DNA from 2 places in the Micromonospora sp. NPDC020750 genome. Region 2 is predicted to be linked to the other one. Evidence: riboswitches for the same ligand, from Rfam matches in the RefSeq annotation. Region 2 holds a riboswitch; the other holds the start of a gene.

Region 1 (4,410 bases), on a different contig from region 2:
CACCGCCACCCCCGTCGCCCGGGTGAGGCCCGCCGCGCCCATCATCCGCAGGTACGCCCACGGGATCGGCAGGATCCCCGCCGACCCGTACCGCGCCGCCGAGATCGCCGGCCGGCCCGCACCCGGCTCCCCCACCGGGTCACCGGGCAGGAACGCCGCCAGGTGCGCCCGCACCGCCACCGGACCCACCCCCGGCCCGCCCCCACCGTGCGGGATGCAGAACGTCTTGTGCAGGTTCAGGTGCGACACGTCCGCCCCGAACCGGCCCGGCTTGGCGAACCCGACCAGGGCGTTGAGGTTCGCCCCGTCGACGTACACCTGACCGCCCGCGTCGTGGACCCTCGCGCACAACTGCGCGATACCCGTCTCGTACACCCCGTGCGTCGACGGGTACGTCACCATGATCGCCGAGAGCGCGTCCCGATGCTTGTCGATTTTCGCGTCGAGGTCGGCCAGGTCGACGTTGCCGTCGCCGTCGCAACCCACCACCACCACCCGCATCCCCGCCATCACCGCGGACGCCGCGTTCGTGCCGTGCGCCGACGACGGGATCAGGCACACGTCCCGGTGCCCCTCACCCCGGTCCCGGTGGTACGCGCGGATCGCCAGCAGCCCCGCCAGTTCCCCCTGCGACCCGGCGTTGGGCTGCACGCTGACCGCGTCGTAGCCGGTCACCTCCGCCAGCCACCCCTCCAACTGGGCGATCATCTCCCGGTACCCGGCCGTCTGCCCGGCCGGCGCGAACGGGTGCACGTGGGCGAACTCCGCCCAGCTCACCGGCTCCATCTCCGTGGTCGCGTTCAGCTTCATCGTGCACGACCCCAGCGGAATCATCCCCCGGTCCAGGGCGTAGTCGAAGTCCGACAGCCGCCGCAGGTACCGCAGCATCGCCGTCTCCGAATGGTGGCTGCGGAACACCGGATGGGTGAGGAAGTCCGAGGTGCGCGCCAACGCCGCCGGCAGGGACGCGTCCACGTCCCCGCAGTCCCCGGCCACCCCGAACGCCGCCCACACCGCAGACAGGTGTGCCGCCGTGGTCGTCTCGTCGCAGGAGATCCCCACCCGGTCGGCGTCGACCAGGCGCAGGTTCACCCCCCGCCCGGCCGCCGCGGCCACCACCTGCGCGGCCCGACCCGGCACGCGCGCGGTGACCGTGTCGAAGAACGCGACGTCCGCCACCGCCACCCCGCCAGCGCGCAACCCGGCCGCGAGCCGCGCCGCCATGCCGTGGGTACGCGCCGCGATGCCCCGCAGCCCGTCCGGGCCGTGGTAGACGGCGTACATGCCGGCCATCACCGCCAGCAGCACCTGCGCGGTGCAGATGTTGCTGGTCGCCTTCTCCCGCCGGATGTGCTGCTCACGGGTCTGCAACGCCAACCGGTACGCCGGGTTGCCGTCGGCGTCGCGGGAAACCCCGACCAGCCGGCCGGGCAACATCCGCTCCAACCCCGAACGCACCGCCAGGTACCCGGCGTGCGGGCCACCGAAGCCCATCGGCACCCCGAACCGTTGGGTGGTGCCGGCGGCCACGTCCACGCCGATCTCCCCCGGCGGGCGCAGCAACGTCAACGCCAGCAGGTCCGCCGCCACACACACCAGCGCCCCCGCCGCGTGCGCCGCCGCCACCAGCGCGGCGTGGTCCCGCACTGCCCCGGACGCCCCCGGGTACTGCAGGTGCAGGCCGAAGAACTCCGCCGGCAGGTCCTCGACGTCGACGTCGACCACCCGCACCTCGATGCCCAACGGCTCCGCCCGGCTGGTGATCACCGCGAGGGTCTGCGGCAACGCGTCCGCGTCGACGACGTACACGCTGCTGCGGCTCTTCGACGCCCGGCGGGCCAGGGTCATCGCCTCCGCCGCCGCGGTGCCCTCGTCGAGCATCGACGCGTTCGCGGTGGCCAGCCCCGTCAGGTCGGTGACCATCGTCTGGAAGTTCAGCAGCGCCTCCAACCGGCCCTGGCTGATCTCCGGCTGGTACGGGGTGTACGCCGTGTACCACGCCGGGCTCTCCAGCACGTTGCGGCGGATCACCGCCGGGGTGTGCGTGCCGTGGTAACCCAACCCGATCATCGACACGGCGACGGTGTTACGCGCGGCCAGGGCCCGCAACTCGGCCAGGGCGTCGTGCTCGCTGGCCGGCTCCGGCAGGTCCAGGGTGCCGTGCCAGCGGATCACCTCGGGAATCGCGGCGTCCATCAGCTCGTCGACCGAGTCGTAGCCGACGGCCTCCAGCATGCGGCGCTCGTCGGCCGGATCGGGACCGATGTGACGGGCGGCGAACTGCTCTACGGTCATGGCGGCGCTCCCGGAAAAGGGGTGAGGTCGACAGGTCGGCCTCCCCCTGAGTCGCACCCCGGGAAGGGCGCTCCACAGTGCCTGCCCACGAGGTCCTTTTGCCTGAGAGGTTCCGGGGAGGAAGCTGCCCCTTCGGCGCCGCCGGCAACGATCACCGAACGGTCTCTCCCACGTGGGTACCGGCGACACCCACGCTACCAGCGCCGCCGCCCCCAGCGGATGTCGTCCCCCCGACCAGTGGATCACCGGCCGGTCGGCCCGGCCCCGGCGGGTCAGCCCACGACCGGCGCCGCCCACCCAACGGACGCGCCCGCCGCCACATCCGGCACCGGGGACACACCGGCCAACCGGTCGGCCAACGCCGGCAGCAGCACGCCGAGCGGCGCGTCGACCCGCACGGCGGCGTACCCGTCACCCCGGGTCACACCCTGGTTGACGATCGCCACCGCGATGCCCCGTTTCGCCGCCCGAATCACGAACCGGCGCCCCGACATCACCGTCAACGACGACCCGAGCACCAGCAGCGACCGGGCACCCTCGACCAGGTCGAAGCAGCGGGCCACCCGGGCGGCGGGAACCGTCTCCCCGAAGAACACCACGTCCGGTTTCAGCATGCCGGTGCGGCAGAACCCGCAGTCCACCGTCCGGAACCCGGCCACCTCGCGGTCGGCGAGATCCACGTCACCGTCGGGGTTGACCGCCGCGACCACCGCGTCGAACCCCGGGTTGGCCTGCCGCAGCCGCCGGTCCAGCTCCTCGCGCGAGGTGTGGTTGCCGCAGTCCAGGCACACCACCTCGTCGAGGCTGCCGTGCAGCTGCACCACCGGCTCCGACCCGGCCGCGGTGTGCAGACCGTCGACGTTCTGGGTGATCACCGCATCGACCAGCCCGAAGCGTTGCAGGCGGGCCACCGCCCGATGCCCGCCGTTCGGGACGGCCCGGGCGATCGTGCGCCACCCCAGGTGGCTACGCGCCCAGTACCGCCGCCGCGCCACCGGATCCCCGGTGAACGCCTGATACGTCATCGGAGTGTGCCGCCGCGCCACACCACTGGGCCCCCGATAGTCCGGGATGCCCGACTCGGTGGACAGGCCCGCCCCGCTCAACACCACGACACCGCCCTCGGCGAGCAGCCCCGCCAGCGCGTCGAACGTCTTGGTCACAGAGTCCATGCTGCCTCAGCGTCGCCCCACCGGCTAACGCCGGCCCCGTGACCATCCTCGCCGCAGCGCCGGTGCCCGGACGCCCCGGCGGCTACCGTGGCAGGTATGCGCGTCGTCATCGCCGGAGGACACGGCAAGATCGCCCAGCTGCTGCACCGGGAACTCGCCGGCCGCGGCGACACCGCCGTCGGACTGATCCGCAACCCCGACCACGCCGCGGCGCTGCGCGCCACCGGCGCCCACCCCGTCGTCTGCGACCTGGAACACGCCGACACCGCCCAGGTCGCCACCCACCTCGACGGCGCCGACGCGGTGGTCTTCGCCGCCGGAGCAGGCCCCGGCAGCGACGCCGCCCGCAAGGACACCGTCGACCGGGCCGCCGCCGGTCTGCTCGCCGACGCCGCCGAACAGACCGGGGTACGCCGCTACCTGCTGGTCTCCTCCATGGGCGTCGACGACACCCCACCCGCCGGCACCGACGACGTGTTCGCCGCCTACCTGCGGGCCAAGAAGGCAGCCGAGGACAACCTCACCGCCCGCGACCTGGACTGGACGGTGCTGCGCCCCGGCCGGCTCACCGACGACCCGCCCACCGGCCGGATCACCCTGACCCGACACGCCGATGCGGGGGCGGTCACCCGCGCCGACGTCGCCCGGGTCCTCGTAGCCCTGCTGTACCACCCGAACAGCGCCGGCACGGTCCTGGAACTGGTCGCCGGCAACACCCCGATCGCCGACGCCGTCGCCTCCGTCGCCTGACCGGCGTTTCGTCGCAGGGTTCCCGCCCGGCGGCGCGCGTCAGGACCGGACCGGCCCACCCGCGCCGGCCAGCCGCCTACGTCCTGCCGTAACTGCTGACTCGCCGCACCCGCCGACGCCACCGGCAGCAACTGGTCGTACCGGTCCCGGCCGCCCATGGCATCTCCGCCGCCGACAGTGGAAACCCCGAGTC
Region 2 (4,410 bases):
CGGATGGTGGTGCCGCAGGTGTAGGTGATCGGCAGGACGACGGCGGCCAGCCGCGCCTGGAGGTCGCAGGTGTCGTAGTAGGCGCAGTTGGACCGGTCGTAGTAGTCGGTCATCTCGGCGACGCCGACCCAGAGGGCGGCGGTGGGGCCGGTGATCGCGCTCAGGTTGAGCAGTCCCCGGGCCAGCGGCCGGGTCTTGGCCTGCAACGCGGTGTGCTGGAGGAAACGGCCCAGCTCCCGGCCGGCGTTGGAGACCAGGTAGCCCTGGTCGGTGCCGAGCAGGGCGCGGTGGCCGGAGGCGAAGGCGTACAGCGTGTCCAGCACGCTCGGGTCCGCGGTGACGGCGGTGACGAACTCGGGCACCTGGTGGCCCCGGAACAGCACGAGGTAGACGTTGTTGACCGCGTTCAGCATCCACCAGGACGTGTTGTACGAGCTGTTGTAGCCGGTCAGCAGGCGCTTCACCACGTACAGGTAGCGGGCGTTCTCCTCGGCGCTGTCGATGAGGGTGACGGCCTCGGCCAGGATCTCGCCGTTGGCGTCGCTGACGTCGCCGGAGTGGCCGTTGGCGAAGAAGGCGTCCAGGCCGGCGCGGATCGCGGTACGCAGGCCGCTGCCGTAGGTGCCGACCGTGGACGGGTAGTACCAGTGCACGTAGTAGCCGGCCCGCAGGTACAGCACGAGGGAGGCGGTGCCGGTGCGGTTGGTGCCGTCGTAGGAGGCGGCGTCGTCCCGCAGCGCGTACGCGACGCTGGTCATCTGCGCCTCGCGGAACGCCAGGTAGGCGTCGTTGCCGGTCAGGTTGAACAGCGTGTTGACGCAGTCGGTGGTGGACGCCTTGATCTGCTGCACCAGGGCGCTGCCGGTGCGGCTGGTGAAGTCGCTGGTCGCGCAGGGGGCGGCGGCCAGGGCGGCCCGGCCGCGCATGGACGGGGCGGTGCGTCGTTGCCCGCCGTCGGGCTCGTCGTAGTCGCGGCGCAGCTCGTCGCGGGCGGCGGGCAGCGGGGCGCGTTCGTCGAGCGGCAGCGCGTTCCGCCGGACGTGCCGGTCGCCGGCGCCGGCGTCGGCCGGGGCGGCGCCCTGGGCGGGTGTCGCCGCCGGTGCCGCGCTCGCTGTGGCGGGGGCGGCCAGCGGGCTCAGCCCCAGCGCCAGGGCCAGGGTCAGGGGCGCGGCGGCCAGCCGGGCGCGTCGCTTTCGTAACAGTCGGATCATCGGGGGTCGCCTCCTGGGCGGGGTGTCGACGGGGCTTCGGGGCCGGGTCGATGGGGGGATGTGGTCGGGTCCGGTGTGGACCGGGCTCGGCCGGGTGCGGGGGTCCCTGCGTGTCTCCGCGCACGTCAGGGCGGTTGTGGTGGTCGGTTCCGCCGCTTTTGCGGGCGGATCCCGCGTCGACACTCGTCGATCTGGGTCGATGTCGCGCCGGACGTGGCCAGTACAATGGCACACATCACACATCGGTGTAAAGAATTGTTGATGATCGATCATGGGGTCGGGATGTCGGCCGCAGCGGCCCAGCTCCGGCGACCTCGTGGCCGGCGCGAGCCCGACGCGGGAACGGTCCGGCGACCCGCGCCGCATCGTTGACACGTGTTCGGCCGGTCGCCTAGGGTCGCGGGCAGCATCGCCCACAACTGCACAGACACCGTTCGAACCCGCGCGGGAGAGTCCCCGGCCACCGTCGGGGCGCCGAAGGAGCAAACTCCCAAGAAACTCTCAGGCCCCGTTACCGCGCAGGCGAGGTGAACTCTGGAAAGCAGACGATCCGTCGTCTCACCCACGGTGCAAACCGCCGCCAGGCGGTGAAGCTCTCAGGTCCATGACAGAGCGGGAGGCAACCGACCGTACGACGCGACCGCGTCGGGACGAAGGAGCGCCTCCATGCATCAGAGTCCGACGACCCTGACCCGCCCACCCCTGCACGCCGTGCACGTCGAGCTGGGTGCCCGGTTCACCGGCTTCGCCGGTTGGTCCATGCCGCTGCGCTACCAAATGCGGGCTAGGGCGCAAAAACGCAGTGTCTGCTTCTTCCCGTCCACCCGCATGTGCTCCGACTGCGCTCGGATCAACGACAAGATGGCGTTGGACGTCCGAGCGTGGGACTGCCCCTGCGGCAGCCACCACGACCGGGACGTCAACGCGGCCCGCAACATCAGGGCCGCCGGACGGGCGGACCTCAACGACCGTGGAGCGCAGGTAGGACCGGGACTTGTTCCGGCACCGCGCAGGGAAGCGGTAACCCGCCGGGAGCTTGTCCCCTCGGGGGTGTAGCAGACCGGAATCTTCGCCCTTCAGGGCGGAGAGGACGTCAAGGCAGCGAGACCGCCGAGCACCGGGCCGTACGAGAACGGGCCGGCCTGTTCGACCTCAGCCACATGGGACAGATCGAGGTCTGCGGGCCGTTGGCCCCGGCCGTGCTGGGCCACGCGCTGGTCGGTCACCTCTCGGCCACGCCCGTCACGCTGCCCTTCTACCGCCGTCCGCGCTGATGCGCAAACCTGCCGGAAGAGGAAGAGATAGTGGAAATGGATGTTCCCGCGCGCCTGCGCTACAGCGCCAACCACGAGTGGGTCGACGACAGCGTCGAGCCGGCGTCGGTCGGCATCACCGCCTTCGCCGCCTCGGCGCTCGGCGACGTGGTCTACGTCGAACTGCCCGACCCGGGTGCCCACCTGGTGGCCGGGGAGGTCTGCGGCGAGGTCGAGTCCACCAAGTCGGTTGCCGAGCTGTACATGCCGGTGACCGGCCGGATCCTCGCGACCAACGAGGCGGTCGTCGCCGACCCGAGCCTGATCGGCGGCGACCCCTACGGGGACGGCTGGCTGTTCCGGCTGCGGGTGACCGACCCGCCGGCGCTGATGACGGCCGACGAGTACCGCACCTACCTCACCGAATCCCACTGACGGAGGCCACTGTGGCTGTACTCGACGACGACCTGCGGGACGCCGACCCGGAGATCGCCACGGCGGTCACCGCCGAGCTGCGGCGTCAGCAGCGGACCCTCGGCATGATCGCCTCGGAGAACCTCGCGCCCCGGGCAGTCCTGCAGGCACAGGGCTCGGTGCTCACCAACAAGTACGCGGAGGGCTACCCGGGCCGGCGGTACTACGGCGGCTGCGAGCATGTCGACACCATCGAACGGCTGGCGATCGAACGGGCCCGGCTGCTGTTCGGAGCGGCGTACGCCAACGTGCAGCCGCACTCCGGCTCCCAGGCCAACGCGGCGGTGATGACGGCCCTGCTCACGCCGGGCGACGCCATCCTCGGCCTGGACCTGGCGCACGGCGGTCACCTGACGCACGGGATGCGCGTCAACTTCTCGGGCCGGCTGTACCGGGCGGTGGGCTACCGGGTGAACGCCGAGACCTTCCTGGTCGACATGGACGAGGTCGAACGGCTCGCCCGTGAACACCGGCCTAAGCTGATCGTGGCGGGCTGGTCGGCGTATCCGAGGGTGCTGGACGTCGCGCGGTTCCGGCGGATCGCCGACGCCGTCGGCGCGTACCTGCTCGTCGACATGGCGCACTTCGCCGGGCTGGTTGCCGCCGGGTTGCATCCCAACCCCGTACCGCATGCGCACGTGGTGACCCTGACCACGCACAAGACGCTCGGCGGCCCCCGCGGTGGCGCCATTCTCAGCGCGGACACCGAACTCGCCCGCCGGCTGGACTCGGCGGTGTTCCCCGGCCAGCAGGGTGGCCCGCTCGAACACGCGATCGCGGCCAAGGCGGTGGCCTTCCGCATCGCTGCCGGGGACGAGTTCCGCGACCAGCAGCGGCGGGCGCTGCGGGGAGCCCGGCTCGTCGCCGAACGCCTTGCCGCGACCGACGTGCGCGACGCCGGAATCCGGGTGGTCAGCGGGGGCACCGACGTGCATCTGGTCCTGGTCGACCTGAGGCGGGCCGAGCTGGACGGCGCCCAGGCCGAACGGCTGCTCCAGGAGGTCGGGATCACCGTCAACCGCAACGCGGTGCCGTTCGACCCCCGCCCGCCGATGGTCACCTCGGGGCTGCGGATCGGCACCTCGGGGCTGGCCACCCGGGGCTTCGACGAGCACGATTTCGTCGAGGTGGCCGACATCATCGCCACCGCGATGACCGCGCCTGAGGCCGGTGAGGTGCTGCGGGCGCGGGTCGACCGGCTCGCCGAGCGGCGCCCGGTCTACGGAGGACAGCTCAGCTGACCGACCGGCCGCTCGGCGGCCCGTCCGTCGCGGTCAGACGGGTTCCGGTACGACCTCGGCGTACCGCCGGCGCAGCAGGCCGATGATCGGGTGACCGGTCGCGAACGTGACCCCGTCGACGGCGACGATCGGCCGGATCCCGCCGGCCGCGTTGGTGGCGAAGGCGGTCGCCATGCCGGCCAGCCGGGACAGCTCGACCGGCTCGGTGCGCTGCGGGCCGTCGTGGGCCGC

Evidence for each region. Region 2 has a riboswitch for glycine ahead of ACH4T9_RS14565 (zinc ribbon domain-containing protein). Riboswitches for the same ligand answer to the same signal wherever they lie in the genome.
Region 1: linked by a shared signal. The riboswitch ahead of gcvP (aminomethyl-transferring glycine dehydrogenase) and the one ahead of ACH4T9_RS14565 (zinc ribbon domain-containing protein) in region 2 are both predicted to bind glycine.

What each region holds. Positions count from the first base shown of each region.
Region 1 covers NZ_JBIRTH010000012.1:131,101-135,510, forward strand. The annotation lists gene gcvP (aminomethyl-transferring glycine dehydrogenase) at 1-2,295, opposite strand, end outside; glycine riboswitch at 2,376-2,476, opposite strand; gene ACH4T9_RS28995 (NAD-dependent protein deacetylase) at 2,568-3,467, opposite strand; gene ACH4T9_RS29000 (SDR family oxidoreductase) at 3,564-4,217, shown strand.
Region 2 covers NZ_JBIRTH010000004.1:148,125-152,534, forward strand. The annotation lists gene ACH4T9_RS14560 (collagenase) at 1-1,211, opposite strand, end outside; glycine riboswitch at 1,647-1,738, shown strand; gene ACH4T9_RS14565 (zinc ribbon domain-containing protein) at 1,878-2,267, shown strand; partial or broken gene ACH4T9_RS14570 (hypothetical protein) at 2,324-2,485, shown strand; gene gcvH (glycine cleavage system protein GcvH) at 2,522-2,899, shown strand; gene glyA (serine hydroxymethyltransferase) at 2,911-4,179, shown strand; gene ACH4T9_RS14585 (aminotransferase class IV) at 4,213-4,410, opposite strand, start outside.